DNA from 3 places in the Klebsiella sp. F11 genome. Region 1 is predicted to be linked to each of the others. Evidence: predicted binding sites of a transcription regulator. Region 1 holds the regulator's gene; each other region holds the start of a gene.

Region 1 (5,947 bases):
GTTCACGGTCTGTTTGGCAGCCTTGATAACCTGGGGATCCTCGCGCGCGACCTGGTTGCCGACTACGATATCCTGCAGGTCGATATGCGCAATCACGGTCTTTCCCCGCGCGATCCGCAGATGACCTACGCCGCTATGGCGCAGGATCTGCTCGACACCCTTGACGATCTGCAGTTGGAAAAAGCGACCTTTATTGGCCACTCAATGGGCGGTAAAGCGGTGATGGCGCTAAGCGCCCTGGCCCCGGAGCGCATCGACGGCCTGGTGGCTATCGATATCGCGCCGGTGGATTATCACGTCCGCCGCCATGACGAAATCTTTGCCGCCATCAACGCCGTGACCGCCACCGGCGCCGCGACCCGTCAGCAGGCGGCGGCAATCATGCGCCAGCATCTGCAGGAAGAGGGGGTGATTCAGTTTCTGCTGAAGTCCTTCGTTGACGGCCAGTGGCGGTTTAACGTGCCGGTCCTGTGGGATCAATATAGCCATATCGTTGGCTGGCAGCCGGTTCCCGCCTGGCCGCATCCGGCCCTGTTTATCCCGGGCGGCAACTCTCCCTACGTGACCGACGAGTATCGCGACGCGCTGCTGGCGCAGTTCCCCCAGGCCCGCGCGCACGTGATTGCCGGCGCGGGCCATTGGGTCCATGCGGAGAAACCGGAAGCGGTATTGCGCGCCATTCGCCGATATCTCTCCTCTTTAGCGGCATAACTGGCTAAAAACTGCCCGACCGCGCCGCAGAATGCCCGCGGTCGTTGGCGCAGCGGTTCGCCTGATGTATTATGGCGCGCTATCTGTGTCGGCAATGGCCCGACAACTCGTTTCCCCGAAGTCACTCTGAATCATGGCAAAAGAACAAACGGACCGTACGACATTAGATTTGTTCGCAACCGAGCGTCGCCCGGGTAGACCAAAGACCAATCCGCTTTCGCGCGACGAACAGCTGCGCATCAATAAACGCAATCAGCTTAAACGCGACAAAGTTCGCGGCTTAAAGCGCGTGGAGCTTAAGCTCAACGCTGAAGCGGTCGATGCGCTCAATGAGCTGGCCGATGCCCGCAATATGAACCGCAGCGATCTGATTGAAGAGATGTTGATGAACCAGCTGGCAGCCCTGCATAGCCAGGGTAAAGTCTGAGAAACCGCAAAAACAGCACTTTCATGTAGCAGAGTGTGCAGTCGGGCGTGATTGCTGTTTCCGCCCCCTCCCCTGTTCTGCTATGATTGCCGTTATCTGCGGGCATTACGCCACTACCACATCATTAAGTATCAAGAGGTTATTTTACTCATGGCAATCATCGGCATCTTTTTTGGCAGCGACACCGGCAACACCGAAAATATTGCAAAAATGATCCAAAAGCAGCTTGGTAAAGACGTTGCTGATGTTCACGACATTGCCAAAAGCAGCAAAGAAGATCTGCAGGCTCATGACATTCTGCTGCTGGGCATCCCGACCTGGTACTACGGTGAAGCGCAGTGTGACTGGGACGATTTCTTCCCGACGCTGGAAGAGGTCGATTTCAACGGTAAGCTGGTCGCCCTGTTTGGCTGCGGTGACCAGGAAGACTACGCTGAATACTTCTGTGACGCGCTGGGTACCATTCGCGATATCATCGAACCGCGCGGCGCAACCATCGTCGGCCACTGGCCAACCGCGGGCTACCATTTCGAAGCCTCTAAAGGTCTCGCCGATGACGACCATTTCGTCGGTCTGGCTATCGATGAAGACCGTCAGCCTGAGCTGACCAACGAGCGCGTAGAGAAATGGGTTAAGCAGGTTTCTGAAGAACTGCACCTCGAAGAAATCAAAAACGCCTGATCGTTAACGGCGCTATCTTGGGATATCGCCGTATTAATAGGTAAAAGCAATAAAACTAATAGCTACAAGTTTTTAACTTTTAATCACATATCTGTACAATGTCCTCTGATTTAACGAGGAGACGTGACGCAGTTTGTAGCCTGTGCCTCGTTTTTGACAGCATACAAGGCTCGATGCTTGCGGTTTTCATTTCATCATGGCAGTTCTATAATGAGACGCGTTACATCGGGTGATTCTCTGTATTACTTCCGCTAATGGAAGTAGATCGTTTAGCAACAGGACAGATTCCGCATGACTGACAACAATACCGCATTGAAGAAGGCTGGCCTGAAAGTCACACTTCCACGATTAAAAATTCTGGAAGTGCTGCAGGGGCCGGATAACCATCACGTCAGCGCGGAAGATTTATACAAACGCCTGATCGACATGGGTGAAGAGATCGGTCTGGCTACCGTTTATCGCGTACTGAACCAGTTTGATGATGCCGGCATTGTTACCCGCCATAACTTTGAAGGCGGTAAATCCGTTTTCGAGCTGACGCAGCAGCATCATCACGATCATCTGATTTGCCTCGATTGCGGCAAAGTGATTGAGTTCAGCGATGACTCCATCGAAGCGCGTCAGCGTGAAATTGCCCACCGTCACGGCATCCGCCTGACCAACCACAGCCTGTACCTGTACGGCCACTGTGCGGAAGGCGATTGCCGCGAAGATGAACACGCGCATGATCCGCTGGAAAAATAATTTCCCGCAGCGTAAGCAGCAAAAAGCCAACCCGAAGGTTGGCTTTTTTTATGCCCACAAATAGGAAGTACGGGGGAAATCAGGGCCGGGTATTGTTGCGGCGGATCTCTTTCCAGATCTGGTCGCAGCGGGCCTTCACCGCCTGATCGTTGCCGGTGCGGGTCGCCTGGATACACTGCTGATAATCCAGCACGCGCACGCTTTCCTGCGTGGCGAACTGCTGATGCTGCTTATCCTCTTTAAGAACGTTCAGCACGCTCTGGCAGGCCTGAACTTTATCCGGATTCCCTTCCGCCGTATTGATACAGGCGCTATAGGCATCCTTCAGTTTACTGTCTTCTTTTGGCGCCGGTGACTGCGTACAGGCCACCAGGCCCGATGCCAGCATGGCGATGAGCAATAGCTTTTTCATAATCAACCTCACGGACTGGCGGCAGGCTTACGCCCGCCGCTGCGGCATCAGAAAATAGTGAACGGGGCAATAACCATAAACTTCACGTCGCGCTCATCCTGGAAGATGTTGCCGTAGCCGCCGCTCCAGCTTGGAATATCGGAGTGGTTGTCGTATTGGGTGAAGTGGAGCTTGAACAGCGTGCCCTTCGCCCGGCCGTCCTGTACGGTATACATGGCATCGAGGCTGTAGGCCGACTCTTCCAGACGCTTATCCGCGTTGTAGTAGGCATCTGGCGTCGCCATTTTGCCCGGCTTCGCATCCCATGCGTAAACGTAAGACGCGCCAAACGCCCAGCCCGGCATATTCCAGTTTTTCATGTCATACATGGCGCCGAAGAACACCGCTTTTTCGCCGTTGGCGTTGAAGTCGGAGCGGTTATCCCACCACACGTCCAGGCGGCCGTTAGAGGATGCGTAGGTTGGAGTCATACGCTGCAGGAAGTAGCCCTGCTGGCCCTCGGCCTTAACCCAGGTGCCTTCCAGACGCAGGTCCAGCACGTCGGCAACCTTGTAGCCGAAGGTCAGCGCCTGCAGCCAGGCGGTGCCGTCATAAATATCGTTCACGCCGCCGTTGCTGACCTTATCGCGGGTGCCGTAGAACTGATAGCTGGTGTTTAACGGGGTGCCGGCAACGTCAAATTTATAGCTGGCCTTGGCAAAATATTGGTCGATATAGCCCTGAGCCTGGCCAAACGCGGCCTCCAGCACGAGGTCATTTTTAAAATCATATTTGGCGCCCAGAGAGTGCAGATAATCGACTTTGGTCTTCTTATCGTTCTGGTAGAAATCATCCATCTCGATATGCCACGGCGCTTTATATTCGTTGGTCCACATGTAGGAGAAACTCAGCGCGCCGGCGTCGCCGTAATCAAAGTTGGCTCCGGCTTCGGCACCTTGATAAGTGCCCGGCATAAAGCTCCAGTGCGGGGCCAGCAGCGTTTGCCCGGTTGGCTGAATATAGCCAGCGCGCGCCCACGCCGGGCCAAACTTAAATTTCGCCGCCGCTTTGTAGAGGCTAATTCCGCTCTTATCGCCGGAGTAATCTTCGTCGTAGGCTTTATTTCTTGAGGAGAAGGCAATTTCGTTGGGGTGGCCGCTTTCGCTGCTTTCCGCCATTTCAATGGCGGTAAAGGCCGCCACGTCAATACCAAACATATCGGCAGCGTAGCCGGACTGGAAATCCAGGTTGGAGTTCCAGGTTGAATGCGAAAGGTTGGTTTTGTACTTATCGCCGTCGGTGACGTCTTTACGGTCGCGCTCGCGCTGCCAGTAATAGATACCGCCGGTTAATGTGGAATCATCAATAAAACCTGCTGCGCTGGCCTGCGGAACAACGATCCAGCTCGACATCGCGGTGACGGCGGCAATAGCCAGCGCCAGCGTACTACGTTTGCCACTAAACGTACGCATGTGCATATCCTCTTTGACGTTTTAAAACGCGGAGCCAAAGGCAAGCCGCGAAAAATAAATAAGACTGCTAAAAAGCGGGGCGGTAAAAGTTCGCATATCCGCTATGGATAGACTATTTTTCGTGACGCGAATTATCAATCTCTTTCGCCGACCAAAGCTTAAGATTATGACAAAGCGCACATAATCTATGTCTGTTTGTTACAGCCTTATATTTCGTACATTTAGCGCGGAAGTATTTGCAAAATCAGGATAAAAGTTGAGATGAAAGCGCTTACAAAGGATTTTTACACAATAATAACGAACGGACCCGACGGGATATATTACCGGCTGTAAACAAGATTAATTCGCATCGCGAAAATAACTACGCCAGCCAATAGCTGCGGGCATAAAAAAACGCCGCGGATGCGGCGTTTTTGATGGCAATGCGGCGACGCGGGTTTATGCGCCGACCTTCGCCCAGGTATCGCGCAGACCAACGGTGCGGTTGAACACCAGATGGTCAGCGCTTGCATAGCGGCTGTCGAGGCAGAAGTAGCCCTCACGCTCAAACTGCAGGGCCTTACCGGCCTGCGCCTGCGCCAGGCTCGGCTCGGCAAAGCCGTGCTTGATAACCAGCGATTCAGGGTTCATGACGGCAAGGAAATCCTCTTCGGCGCCCGGATTCGGCACGCTGAACAGGCGGTCATACAGGCGAATTTCTACCGGCAGCGCGTGCGCCGCGCTCACCCAGTGGATAACGCCCTTCACCTTGCGGCCGTCCGCCGGATCTTTGCTCAGCGTATCGGCATCATAGGTACAGAAGATCGTGGTGAAATTGCCCTCTGCGTCCTTCTCTACGCGCTCGGCTTTGATCACGTAAGCATTACGCAGGCGAACCTCTTTGCCCAGCACCAGACGCTTGTACTGCTTGTTGGCTTCTTCACGGAAGTCCGCGCGATCGATCCAGATTTCACCGCTGAACGGCACGTCACGGCTGCCCATCTCCGGCTTGCTCGGATGATTCGGCATGGTCACATTTTCACTGCCGCCCTGCGGATAGTTTTCGATAACCAGTTTTACCGGATCGATAACGGCCATCGCACGCGGGGCATTTTCGTTCAGGTCTTCGCGAATGCAGGACTCCAGCGACGCCATTTCAATAGTGTTGTCCTGTTTGGTTACGCCGATGCGCTTACAGAACTCGCGAATCGATTCGGCGGTATAGCCGCGGCGACGCAGGCCGGAAATGGTCGGCATACGCGGATCGTCCCAGCCTTCCACGTGCTTCTCGGTCACCAGCTGGTTCAGCTTGCGCTTGGACATCACGGTGTATTCGAGATTCAGACGCGAGAATTCGTACTGACGCGGATGAGTCGGGATGCTGATGTTATCCAGCACCCAATCGTACAGGCGACGGTTGTCCTGGAACTCCAGTGTGCACAGAGAGTGCGTGATACCTTCCAGCGCATCGCTGATGCAGTGGGTAAAGTCGTACATCGGGTAGATGCACCACTTGCTGCCGGTCTGATGGTGATCGGCGAA
Region 2 (5,947 bases), 2.1 Mb from region 1:
CGCTCAGCGTCAACACGTACTACGTCCAGGCTCTGAACGGTGACACGTTCGTTACCCAGCTGACCTGCCATTTTCTTGCCTTTGAACACTTTGCCCGGAGTCTGGTTCTGACCGATAGAACCCGGAACGCGGTGAGACAAGGAGTTACCGTGAGTAGCGTCCTGGGTACGGAAGTTCCAGCGCTTAACGGTACCAGCAAAACCTTTACCTTTAGAGGTACCGGTTACGTCAACTTTTTTAACGTCAGCAAACAGTTCAACGCTAATGCTCTGACCTACGGTGAATTCTTCACCGTCGGCAAGACGGAATTCCCACAGGCCGCGGCCAGCTTCTACGCCAGCTTTAGCGAAGTGACCAGCTTCCGGCTTGGTTACACGGTTAGCTTTTTTAGCACCGGTGGTAACCTGAATTGCGCGGTAACCGTCGTTAGCCAGGTCTTTAACCTGTGCAACACGGTTTGCTTCAACTTCGATTACGGTTACTGGGATAGATACGCCATCTTCAGTGAAGATGCGAGTCATGCCCACTTTTTTACCGACTAAACCAATCATTGTTTCAACCTCTCAATCGCTCGATGACCTGATTAACCCAGGCTGATCTGCACGTCTACACCGGCAGCCAGATCCAGACGCATCAGAGCATCAACGGTTTTCTCAGTTGGCTCAACGATGTCAACCAGACGCTTGTGAGTGCGGATCTCGTACTGATCGCGCGCATCTTTGTTGACGTGCGGAGAGATCAGAACGGTAAAGCGCTCTTTGCGGGTCGGCAGCGGGATCGGACCACGGACCTGCGCACCAGTGCGCTTAGCAGTCTCGACGATTTCCGCGGTTGATTGATCGATCAGACGATGATCAAACGCTTTAAGACGGATACGGATTCTTTGGTTCTGCATGAGACCAGAGCTCCAATTATTTATAGACGAAATGATTACTCCTCATACCCATTACGATTGATGGGAGAGTGTAACCGTTCTTACATAGTTCCCCGATTGGGAACATTGTTTGATAGCTAAAAGCTCTATCAGGGTTCATATCGAACCGGCCCGCCAACTTTGACGGGCCCGCGCATTATACGCAAATTCGGCCCCAACACAAGGGCTGCGTAGAAAATCGTCGTTTATATTTGCGAGGCTGCCCGGAAGAACGGTGTTGCCGGCTGAAAAATAGCAAACTTAGCTGATCGCCGCGCGCAAAACCCACTATCGTCCTTTGCTGCTCGCACCTCGCCGGGTCAAAATCGACGCATACGATTCATCCGCCGGGGTATCCCATGTACATGACTCTCCCCTTCCTGCTTTTCTACTGCGGATTCTCTCTGGCGCTCTGCTGGCATGACCTGCGCTATGGACTACTTCCCGATCGCTTGACCTGTCCCCTGCTCTGGGCTGGCCTGCTGTTTTATCTTTGTCGCATGCCGATGGGCCTGGAAAACGCCGTTTGGGGAGCCATCGCGGGATATCTGGCCTTTGCTTTAGTCTACTGGGTTTACAGAGGGGTTCGCGGGTATGAGGGGTTGGGCTATGGTGACGTGAAGTTTCTTGCCGCTCTCGGCGCCTGGCACGGCTGGCAGCGGCTGCCACTGCTGGTGTTTATGGCGACGCTGATTGCCTGCGCCGCGCTGCTTCTGCGCGTTGTTATCTGGAAGCGTCGCGAGGTCCTGAACAACCCGCTGCCGTTTGGCCCTTTTTTGGCTGCAGCGGGCTTTTACTGTGGATGGCAAACGCTGTCAGTCAGCAACTTTAATCTGTGACTGGAGATAATTCTGCAGGCCAATTTTACCGATCAGATCCAGCTCGGTTTCCAACCAGTCGATATGGCCTTCTTCATCGGCGAGGATTTCAATCAGCATATCGCGGCTGACATAATCGTGGACGCTGTCGGCATAGGCGATAGCCTCGCGTAAATCTTTGGCGCCTTCCAGCTCCAGTCTTAAATCGGACTGCAGCATCTCCTCGACATCTTCACCGATACCCAGCTTGCCGAGATCCTGCAGGTTGGGCAGCCCTTCAAGAAATAAAATACGCTCAATATATTTATCGGCGTGCTTCATTTCATCAATGGATTCATGGTACTCGACATCGTTGAGGCGCATCAGGCCCCAGTTCTTGAACATCCTGGCATGGAGAAAGTACTGATTTATTGCGACAAGCTCATTTCCCAATAATTTATTGAGATAACTTATGACTTTGACATCACCTTTCATTATATAGTCCCTCCGCTTCCACTCATTGAAGCGTAGTTCGCACTATATAGATGTCAAAGAAAAGGCAGAGGTCTCAGGCGATCTCTTTATATTCCGGCATGCGAGTTAATTCATCTTCCATGATCTCGCGAGCGGCGCGAACGCATTTACCACATTGATTTCCAACGGGAATAAACTTACGCAACTGCTGAAAGGATTGAGGGTGAAATTGCCGCACGGCCTGACGAATTTTTTTATCGTTTACACCATTACACAAACAAACGTACATATTCACTCCCGTTCAATTTATGCTCAAAGTGTAAATGAGAATAGTTATGATTACAATAGGCTGTTTATATAATAACCCTGATACGGCACTTTTTTATATTAGCCGCTCTCGCACTTACTGGCCTAAATGACGGGCAGCAAAAAGGGCGCCGAAGCGCCCTTTTTAATTCAGAACTAAATAATTAGCTCAGAACTTTAGCAACAACGCCCGCACCTACAGTACGGCCGCCTTCACGGATTGCGAAACGCAGACCGTCGTCCATCGCGATCGGGTGGATCAGGGTAACAACCATTTTGATGTTGTCGCCCGGCATTACCATCTCTACGCCTTCCGGCAGTTCGATGGTGCCAGTCACGTCAGTTGTACGGAAGTAGAACTGCGGACGGTAGCCTTTGAAGAACGGAGTATGACGGCCGCCTTCGTCTTTGGACAGAATGTACACTTCAGATTCGAATTTGGTGTGCGGCTTGATAGAACCCGGCTTAGCCAGTACCTGACCACGTTCGATTTCTTCACGTTTGATACCACGCAGCAGAACGCCAACGTTCTCACCCGCACGGCCTTCGTCCAGCAGTTTGCGGAACATTTCAACGCCGGTACAGGTAGATTTCGCGGTGTCTTTGATACCAACGATTTCAACTTCTTCGCCCACTTTGATGATACCGCGCTCTACACGACCGGTAACAACGGTACCACGACCGGAGATGGAGAATACGTCTTCGATCGGCAGCAGGAACGGCTTGTCGATAGCACGTTCTGGTTCCGGGATGTAAGAATCCAGGTAGCCTGCCAGTTCGATGATTTTCGCTTCCCAGTCGGCTTCGCCTTCCAGCGCTTTCAGCGCGGAACCACGAACGATCGGGGTGTCGTCGCCCGGGAAGTCGTACTGAGACAGCAGCTCACGCACTTCCATCTCAACCAGTTCCAGCAGCTCTTCGTCATCAACCATGTCGCATTTGTTCAGGAACACGATGATGTACGGAACGCCTACCTGACGACCCAGCAGGATGTGCTCACGAGTCTGCGGCATCGGGCCGTCAGTCGCAGCAACAACCAGGATCGCGCCGTCCATCTGCGCAGCACCGGTGATCATGTTTTTAACATAGTCGGCGTGGCCCGGGCAGTCTACGTGTGCGTAGTGGCGAGTCGGGGTGTCATATTCAACGTGGGAAGTGTTGATGGTGATACCACGAGCTTTTTCTTCCGGCGCGTTATCGATCTGGTCGAATGCACGAGCAGAACCACCGTAGGTTTTAGCCAGAACGGTAGTGATTGCAGCGGTCAGAGTAGTTTTACCATGGTCAACGTGGCCGATAGTACCGACGTTGACGTGCGGTTTTGTACGTTCAAATTTTTCTTTAGACACGGCTATATTCCTTACTATAGCGCTCTCCCCTTCAGGAGAGAGCACGGGATTTTGGTTTAACCCTACGGCTTATTTACCACGGGCTTCGATTACGGCCTGAGCAACGTTGTTCGGTGCGTCATCATACTTCAGGAACTCCATGGAGTAAGAAGCACGACCTTTGGTCAGAGAACGCAGCTGAGTTGCATATCCGAACATTTCAGACAGCGGAACTTCAGCGTGAATCACAACGCCAGTAACGTTGGATTCTTGACCACGCAGCATACCACGACGACGGCTAAGGTCACCGATGACGTCACCAGTGTTCTCTTCCGGAGTTTCTACTTCAACCTTCATGATCGGCTCAAGCAGAACTGGTTTCGCTTTCTTAAAGCCATCTTTAAAGGCAAGAGAAGCGGCCAGTTTAAACGCCAGCTCAGAGGAGTCAACGTCATGGTAAGAACCGAAGTGCAGACGTACACCGAGATCAACTACCGGGTAGCCAGCCAGCGGACCAGCTTTCAGCTGTTCCTGGATGCCTTTATCAACGGCAGGGATGTATTCGCCAGGAATTACACCACCTTTGATGTCGTTGACGAACTCGTATCCTTTCGGATTTGAGCCCGGCTCCAGCGGGTACATGTCGATCACAACGTGACCATACTGACCGCGACCACCAGACTGCTTAGCGTGTTTACCTTCGATATCGGTAACTTTAGCGCGAATCGCTTCGCGGTAAGCAACCTGAGGTTTACCGACGTTCGCTTCAACGTTGAATTCACGCTTCATGCGGTCAACGATGATGTCGAGGTGCAGCTCACCCATACCGGCGATAATGGTCTGGTTAGATTCTTCGTCAGTCCATACGCGGAAAGACGGGTCTTCTTTAGCCAGACGGCCCAGAGCCAGACCCATTTTTTCCTGGTCAGCTTTGGTTTTCGGTTCTACAGCGATGGAGATTACCGGCTCAGGGAATTCCATACGCTCCAGGATGATCGGCGCATCTGGGTTACACAGGGTATCACCAGTAGTTACGTCTTTCAGACCGATTGCAGCAGCGATGTCGCCCGCACGAACTTCTTTGATCTCTTCACGTTTGTTGGCGTGCATCTGAACGATACGACCGAAACGCTCACGTGCAGCTTTCACGGAGTTCAGGATGGTATCACCAGAGTTAACCACACCGGAGTACACGCGGAAGAAGGTCAGGTTACCCACGAACGGGTCGGTAGCGATTTTGAATGCCAGAGCAGCAAACGGCTCTTCATCGCTAGCGTGACGTTCAGCCGGAGTATCTTTACCGTCGTCCAGAATACCGTTGATCGCAGGCACGTCAACCGGGGATGGCAGGTAGTCAACTACCGCATCCAGCATCGCCTGAACACCTTTGTTCTTGAACGCAGAACCACAGGTTACCAGGATGATTTCGTTGTTCAGAACGCGCTGACGCAGAGCTTTCTTGATCTCTTCTTCAGTCAGTTCTTCACCACCCAGGTATTTCTCCATCAGCTCTTCTGAAGCTTCCGCTGCGGACTCGATCAGGTTCTGGTGCCATTCATCGGCCAGGTCCTGCATGTCTGCCGGGATATCTTCATAGGTGAAGGTAACGCCTGCGTCTTCTTCGTTCCAGTTGATGGCTTTCATTTTCACCAGGTCAACAACACCGGTGAAACCTTCTTCAGCACCAATCGCCAGCTGCAGCGGAACAGGGTTCGCGCCCAGACGGGATTTGATCTGACCAACAACTTTCAGGAAGTTAGCACCCATACGGTCCATTTTGTTAACGAACGCGATGCGTGGAACTTTATATTTGTTTGCCTGACGCCATACGGTTTCAGACTGCGGCTGAACACCACCAACTGCGCAGTAAACCATTACTGCACCATCAAGCACACGCATGGAACGTTCAACTTCGATAGTGAAGTCAACGTGCCCCGGGGTGTCGATGATGTTGACGCGGTGCGGTTCATACTGCTTAGCCATACCAGACCAGAATGCAGTAGTCGCTGCGGAGGTGATAGTAATACCACGCTCCTGCTCCTGCTCCATCCAGTCCATGGTTGCTGCGCCGTCATGAACTTCACCGATTTTGTGGTTTACACCGGTGTAGAACAGGATACGTTCGGTAG
Region 3 (5,947 bases), 600 kb from region 1:
TCTGAATCACCGCAGTTTGCTGCATATCCTCGCATTTTTCATCCGCTTTCTGATTTGCAAGCTCCCCGGGCTGATAGCAAAATTATCGCTATCAGCAACAAAGGAGGATGTCCCGTGAATAAATCAATGTTGGCGGGTATAGGGATTGGCGTGGCCGCCGCGCTGGGCGTGGCCGCCGTCGCCGGTCTTAACGTACTGGATCGTGGCCCGCAGTATGCGCAGGTGGTCTCCAGTACGCCGATAAAAGAGAGCATTAAAACGCCGCGCCAGGAGTGCCGCAACGTCACCGTTACCCACCGTCGTCCGGTGCAGGATGAAAACCGGATTGCCGGCTCGGTGCTCGGCGCGGTTGCCGGCGGGGTTATCGGCCATCAGTTTGGCGGTGGCCGCGGCCGCAGCGTTGCCACGGTAGTGGGCGCGCTGGGTGGCGGCTATGCCGGTAATCAGATTCAGGGATCGCTGCAGGAAGGCGACACCTACACCACCACGCAGCAGCGCTGCAAAACGGTGTACGACAAATCGGATAAAATGCTGGGCTATGACGTCACCTACAAAATCGGCGATCAGCAGGGCAAGATTCGCATGGAACATGACCCCGGCACGCAAATTCCGCTGGATAGTAACGGTCAGCTGATTCTGAATAACAAAGCGTAAAAAAGCGTTTATTGCTATTTGCCCCTCATCACTCAGGATGAGGGGCTTTTTTTATCAGAAGCTCAGGGCGTAGTTCAGACCAAAGGTGCGGCCGCGGCCTTTGTACTCATACAGCGAACTGCTGCCGTAGGTTGGGCTATAGAGCAGCGGCGCGCGCTGGCCCCAGAGGGTGACGTAGTCTTCGTTCAGCAGGTTTTCGATGCTGAAGGTCAGCTTGCCCAGCGGGAGCGCGTAGCTGCCGATAAAGTCAACGGTGTTGTAGCCGTCAAGCTTGTTGCCGCTGGCGTCGCTAATATCGAACACCTGTTGGGTTTGCACGCGCAGCGACCACGGATCCGGCGCCCAGCCGACCCAGGCGGTGGCTTTTGACGGCGAGGCCAGGGTTACGTCCCATTTCTGCCAGCTGCCGTCGCTCTTCACCTGCGATTTCAGCACGTTGAAGTTAGCTCCCGTGCTCCAGTCGCTCTGCGGGAAGGCGTAATCCACCGCCCCTTCAACGCCGTAAATACGCCGCTTATCGGACTGAACGTCTATCGTCATATCGGCGCGATTGACAACGATATTTTTGTCCGACGTCGAGTAGTAAGCCGCCAGCTGGGTGCGCAGGTTATCGCCGGTGTAGCGCCAGCCCAGCTCGTAAGAGTTAACTTTTATCCCCTGCAGCGGCGAGTCGCCGACGTTGACGCTCGACACCAGCGGAAGGTTGCCGTTAACGGCGGCGCCGTATTGACCAATGCCGTAGTATTTACCCGGATCCGGCAGCTCGACGCCCTGCGAGAAGTTAAACCAGGTCTGCTGACGGTCGGTAATGTGGGCGACAATCCCGGCGTTAAACAGGAAGTTATCGTAATCCGTTTTCCCGCCGGGGATGGCGTCCGCCGAGCGGGCTTTCCCGTTGGCGACGTCCTGCTGCTGCGCGTAGCCGACAAAATCATCTACCCGGTTTTCCGTCCACTGGTAGCGCACGCCGCCGCTGACGGTAAAGATATCGTTCAGGTCATAGCTGCTTTGCAGGAACGGGGCGAGGTTGGTGATGCTGTAGCCCGGGTAGCGGCCGGTGGTGTAGATCGACTGATTATTCAGCCCGCCGGAAGCCATCGATTGGTTGAGATCGAAGAACATCTGGTTGGCGTTGAAGGTTTCATGATCGGCATCGAGCCCCCAGGTCAGATCCAGGCCCTCCAGCGGCTGGCTGTTGAGGGTAATTTTGGCCCCGTACTGATCGGTATCCTGCTTCGAGGAGGAGAAGCTGCTGACCTGGCCCTTAGAGAGGGTTGGGAAGGGGTAAAAGGTCAGGGATTCGTCGCGATAGTAGATCTGGCTGACCAGATTCTGGCCGTAGAAGTCGGCGTCGGAATACTGGAGGCTGATCAGATGACGCTCGGTGCCGGGCACGCGGTCGGAATCCAGCCCGCCGGTGGTGTAGGCCTTGCCGTCGCCGGTCACCGCCGACATATTTTTCCCCAGGTACAGGCCGTAGTCGTCGCCCTGGCTTTTATAGTATTGCGTCACCAGCTGGAGCTGACGATTATCGTCTATGTCGATGGTGCCGGTGCCCATCACGTCGAGGCGGTCGGAGTGCTGTAAGCCGGTCTGGGTATTATCGAGGATCAGCGCATCGTTATTGCCGTCATACCAGCCGCCGAAGCGCTGATAAGCCACCGATAATCTGCCGGATGCGTGGTCGGTTCCGCCGCTGACCGCCGCCGCCACCCGCTCGTCATGGTCGTTACTGTTGGCAAACCCCGTTTTGCCGCCCAGTTCGAGATCGACCTGGCTATCCTGCTGGCCTTTTTTGGTCACAATATTGATCAGGCCGCCGGTGCTACCGCCGCCGTACAGCGAGGTGGCGCCGGAGATAACCTCGATATGTTCAATATTGAACGGGTCGATAGCGTCGAGCTGACGGCTGTCGGTGCGGGAGGAGTTCAGCCGTACGCCGTCGATCAGCACCACGATCGCGCGACCGCGCATATTCATGCCGTAGTTCGTCCGTCCCTGGCTGCTGACGTCGATGCCCGGGATAAGCTGCGCCAGCACGTCTTTGAACTCCTTGCCGCCCTGAACCTGCTGTTCAATTTCGTGACCTTCAATAACCCAGGTGGTCTGCGCCATTTCGGCAACGGTACGGTGCGTACGGTTGGCGCTAACGATAAGACTTTCTTCGGCCGCCTGGGCGCTAAAGACGGGGAGGGTGGTAGCCAGCAGCAGTGGGTTAAGCACCCAGAGACGCGTGTTCATTCGCATTCCTTTTATGAGTTAATTGCTTTGTTGTTAAGCATTGTTGTTTTAGTTTTTCGGCGCGGGCGCACCGATTGTTACAGGGTGAAACAAATTGAAAAACGCAAATGCGAATTCTGCACGCAGTGATTATTGTTATCAATATCATTTACAACAAATTAACGCTTAAAGGTGTGAAAACATTAATAAAAATGGGGTCAAAGCGGAGGGGTAACGCAGGCCCGGTGACTTAGGTCACCGGACAGCAGAGCGGATTAGGGCTGGAGAATTTGCGGCCACAGGCGCAGGGTGGTGTCGGCAATTTGCATTAATTTGCTGAAATCGGCGCCTTCGCGGGCGCTTATCGACATGCCCTGCAGCACGCAGCTTAAGAACTGCGCGAGCTGGCGAACGTCGCCATTTTCCGGCAGCTCACCGCGCAGCTGGCGCTGCTGCAGGAACTGGATCAGGGTCTGCTCCTGCATCGCGTGCCGCGACTTAATAGTGTTGGCGATGTCGGTAGAGGAGGCCGCCAGCACCGCGGAGGTGTTGATCATAAAGCAACCCGCCGGCGTGTCTTTACTGGTAAAGCAGGTGGCAATCGCGGTGAAATAGTCCCGCAGCGCCTGGTCGACCGACTTATCTTCGTCAAACAGCTGCGCTTCGTGCCTGGCGGCAAAGCGCGAAATATAGCGATCCAGCACCGCGCGAAACAGCCCTTCTTTGTTGACGAACTCGGCGTAGAGCGTAGGGGCTTTTGCCCCGGTGGCTTCCACCAGGTCGGCAAGGGAGGTTGCCTCATACCCATGCTGCCAGAACAGTGCCATGGCCTTATCCAGCGCCGCTTCCCTGTCGAACACTTTAGGTCGGCCACGGCTTTTTTTTGTGCAACTTTGGACGTCAGTTGTCATGATGCCGCTTGTACCTATGTTGGTTTGTTGAGGGGCCATTATAAAAACAAACGCCGCAACCTACCAGCAGAGTCGGCCCAAAAATAAATAATTCATATATATATGAATTTTAAGTTGTTTATAAATAATTAAACGATCGTTATAAAAATGCGTTGACGTGTGATGTGAGTCACATTATTATTTACCTATCGATCGTTAAGTTAATTCTTGCGACCCTAATAAAAAATCATCTGCATAGGTACAATAATCATGAAAACCATCAAAACGCTGACCCTCGCTGCTGTCCTGAGCTCGCTCTCTTTCGCCAGTTTTGCCGCCGTTGAAGTGCAATCCACTCCTGCCGGCCAGCAAAAAATCGGCACCGTTTCCGCCTCCGCCGGCACCAACCTGGGCTCTCTGGAAGACCAGCTGGCGCAGAAAGCGGAAGAAATGGGCGCGACTTCATTCCGCATTACGTCGGTAACCGGTCCTAACACCCTGCACGGCACTGCGGTTATCTACAAATAAGCTGTTCCCTCTGTCATGCCACTGACAAACGTGGCTCTGATCCCTTTATCAGGCCGCGGTAGTAAGCAGTAAGCTGTTCCCCTGTTATGCCAATATTGCGAAGCGGTCCACACCCCTTATGGGACCGCGACTCGCTCTCTGAATGCCCGGCTCTCTTCCCCATAAAACGTCATCAAGAACCCGTCGATTAATCGGTATTCCGCGCGTCGTGCGATTACAGTGCCTGTCCGGCGTTCGGCTGATGGCGGGTGACATCAATCGGCATCCCCGATCGCAGTCCCATCGCCCGCTCCATGACCGGCTGGTCGGTGAGCTGCGCCTGCTTAAAGGCCTGCATTGCCGCATCAAGTACGATTGGCAGCGTTTGCGGATCGTCATCAAGATGCTTCGATAGCGGCTGATGAATCTCGACCAGCCGGCTGCCGTTTGGCTCAACGGAAACCTTGATCGGCGCGTTGATAATATTGACTCGGGTTCCGGGGGTAATTTTGTTGTACAGCGTTTTAATATCGTTGTCGCGCAGGCGAATGCAGCCCGAGCTTACGCGCATGCCAATGCCAAAGTCGGCGTTGGTGCCGTGCAGCAGATAGACGCCGCCGTAGGCCGCAAGGCGAATTGCGTGGTGCCCCATCGGGTTATCCGGCCCGGCGGGAACCACGGCCGGCAGCTCGATCCCCATCGCCTTATAGCGCGCGCGAATATTGGCCGTCGGCGTCCAGGTCGGGTTGGCGCGCTTATCGGAAACGGTCGTCATCATTGTCGGCGTCAGGGTATCGCCCCCGAGCTGGCCGATACCGATAGGGTAGACGGTCACCTGATTCTTGCCCGGCGGATAGTAGTAAAGACGAAGTTCGGCGAGGTTAATCACCAGCCCTTCGCGCGGCGCGTCCGGCAGCAGCGTCTGCAGCGGAATGGTCAGCACGCTGCCGGCGCGGGGAACGTAGGGATCGACGCCGGGGTTGGCCTGCAGGAGCGCCAGAAAACCGACGTTATACTTTTTGGCGATGGCTTCCAGCGAGCCGCCGTTGTTCTGCACCACGTGGAACTGATTTTGCCCTACCAGGCGGCTGCCCGGCGGCGGTAAAGGCCAGGTGTTAGCGCGGGCCGGAAGCGCCAGGACGGCGACAACGGTAGCCAGCGCCAGCCACAGAGAGATACGCGAAGAGTTTATAGCCATAATAAGTAAGTGGTTATTTTTTTACGAAAACAGAAACAAATTATGGCGCGGGAGAGTGTGGTGAAACCCTGGTAGATTGCAAAACATTTGTAAAGCTTGCTGAATGTGTCAGATGGAAAAATGGCTGCGATGAATGTCACCGCAGCCATTTCCCGGTTACGATCAGGCGACGGCGTTCTCTTCCAGCTGGCGCATAAACTGACGAACCCAGTCCATCCGCGTTTTACGCTCGGCGAGATCCTGCATAAACTTCAGCCGCGTCGGCCCGTCAAGGCGGAAGCGCTGCGGCTGCTTCTGCAGCAGGCCAATCAGCCACACCGGGTTGACGTGGTTCTTTTCGTTAAACTCAATGATGCCGCCTTTTTCGTTGCCCTCCAGCTTGCGGATGCCCAGCTTTTGCGCCTGCTGGCGCAGGCGGGCGATATCCAGCAGATTTCTGGCCGCGTCCGGCAGCAGGCCGAAGCGGTCGATGAGCTCA

What was found. The regulator Fur, encoded in region 1, represses iron uptake genes when iron is present. The targets are predictions, from matches to a motif close to ATAATAATGAGAACNACTATCAA.
Region 2: the regulator Fur is predicted to act here: its motif matches at 2,508-2,530, upstream of bfd (bacterioferritin-associated ferredoxin).
Region 3: the regulator Fur is predicted to act here: its motif matches at 3,021-3,043, upstream of AC1M2H_RS16780 (TonB-dependent siderophore receptor).

Annotation. Positions count from the first base shown of each region.
Region 1 covers NZ_CM160060.1:3,984,286-3,990,232, forward strand. The annotation lists gene ybfF (esterase) at 1-711, shown strand, start outside; gene ybfE (LexA regulated protein) at 845-1,138, shown strand; gene fldA (flavodoxin FldA) at 1,289-1,819, shown strand; gene fur (ferric iron uptake transcriptional regulator) at 2,111-2,563, shown strand; gene AC1M2H_RS19730 (ChiQ/YbfN family lipoprotein) at 2,643-2,975, opposite strand; gene chiP (chitoporin ChiP) at 3,023-4,426, opposite strand; gene glnS (glutamine--tRNA ligase) at 4,865-5,947, opposite strand, start outside.
Region 2 covers NZ_CM160060.1:430,079-436,025, reverse strand. The annotation lists gene rplC (50S ribosomal protein L3) at 1-551, opposite strand, end outside; gene rpsJ (30S ribosomal protein S10) at 584-895, opposite strand; gene AC1M2H_RS02145 (prepilin peptidase) at 1,273-1,752, shown strand; gene bfr (bacterioferritin) at 1,729-2,205, opposite strand; gene bfd (bacterioferritin-associated ferredoxin) at 2,279-2,473, opposite strand; gene tuf (elongation factor Tu) at 2,655-3,839, opposite strand; gene fusA (elongation factor G) at 3,909-5,947, opposite strand, start outside.
Region 3 covers NZ_CM160060.1:3,385,542-3,391,488, reverse strand. The annotation lists gene AC1M2H_RS16785 (glycine zipper 2TM domain-containing protein) at 115-654, shown strand; gene AC1M2H_RS16780 (TonB-dependent siderophore receptor) at 709-2,895, opposite strand; gene AC1M2H_RS16775 (TetR/AcrR family transcriptional regulator) at 3,150-3,785, opposite strand; partial or broken gene AC1M2H_RS16770 (hypothetical protein) at 3,849-3,914, opposite strand; gene bhsA (multiple stress resistance protein BhsA) at 4,035-4,292, shown strand; gene ldtC (L,D-transpeptidase LdtC) at 4,507-5,469, opposite strand; gene mfd (transcription-repair coupling factor) at 5,632-5,947, opposite strand, start outside.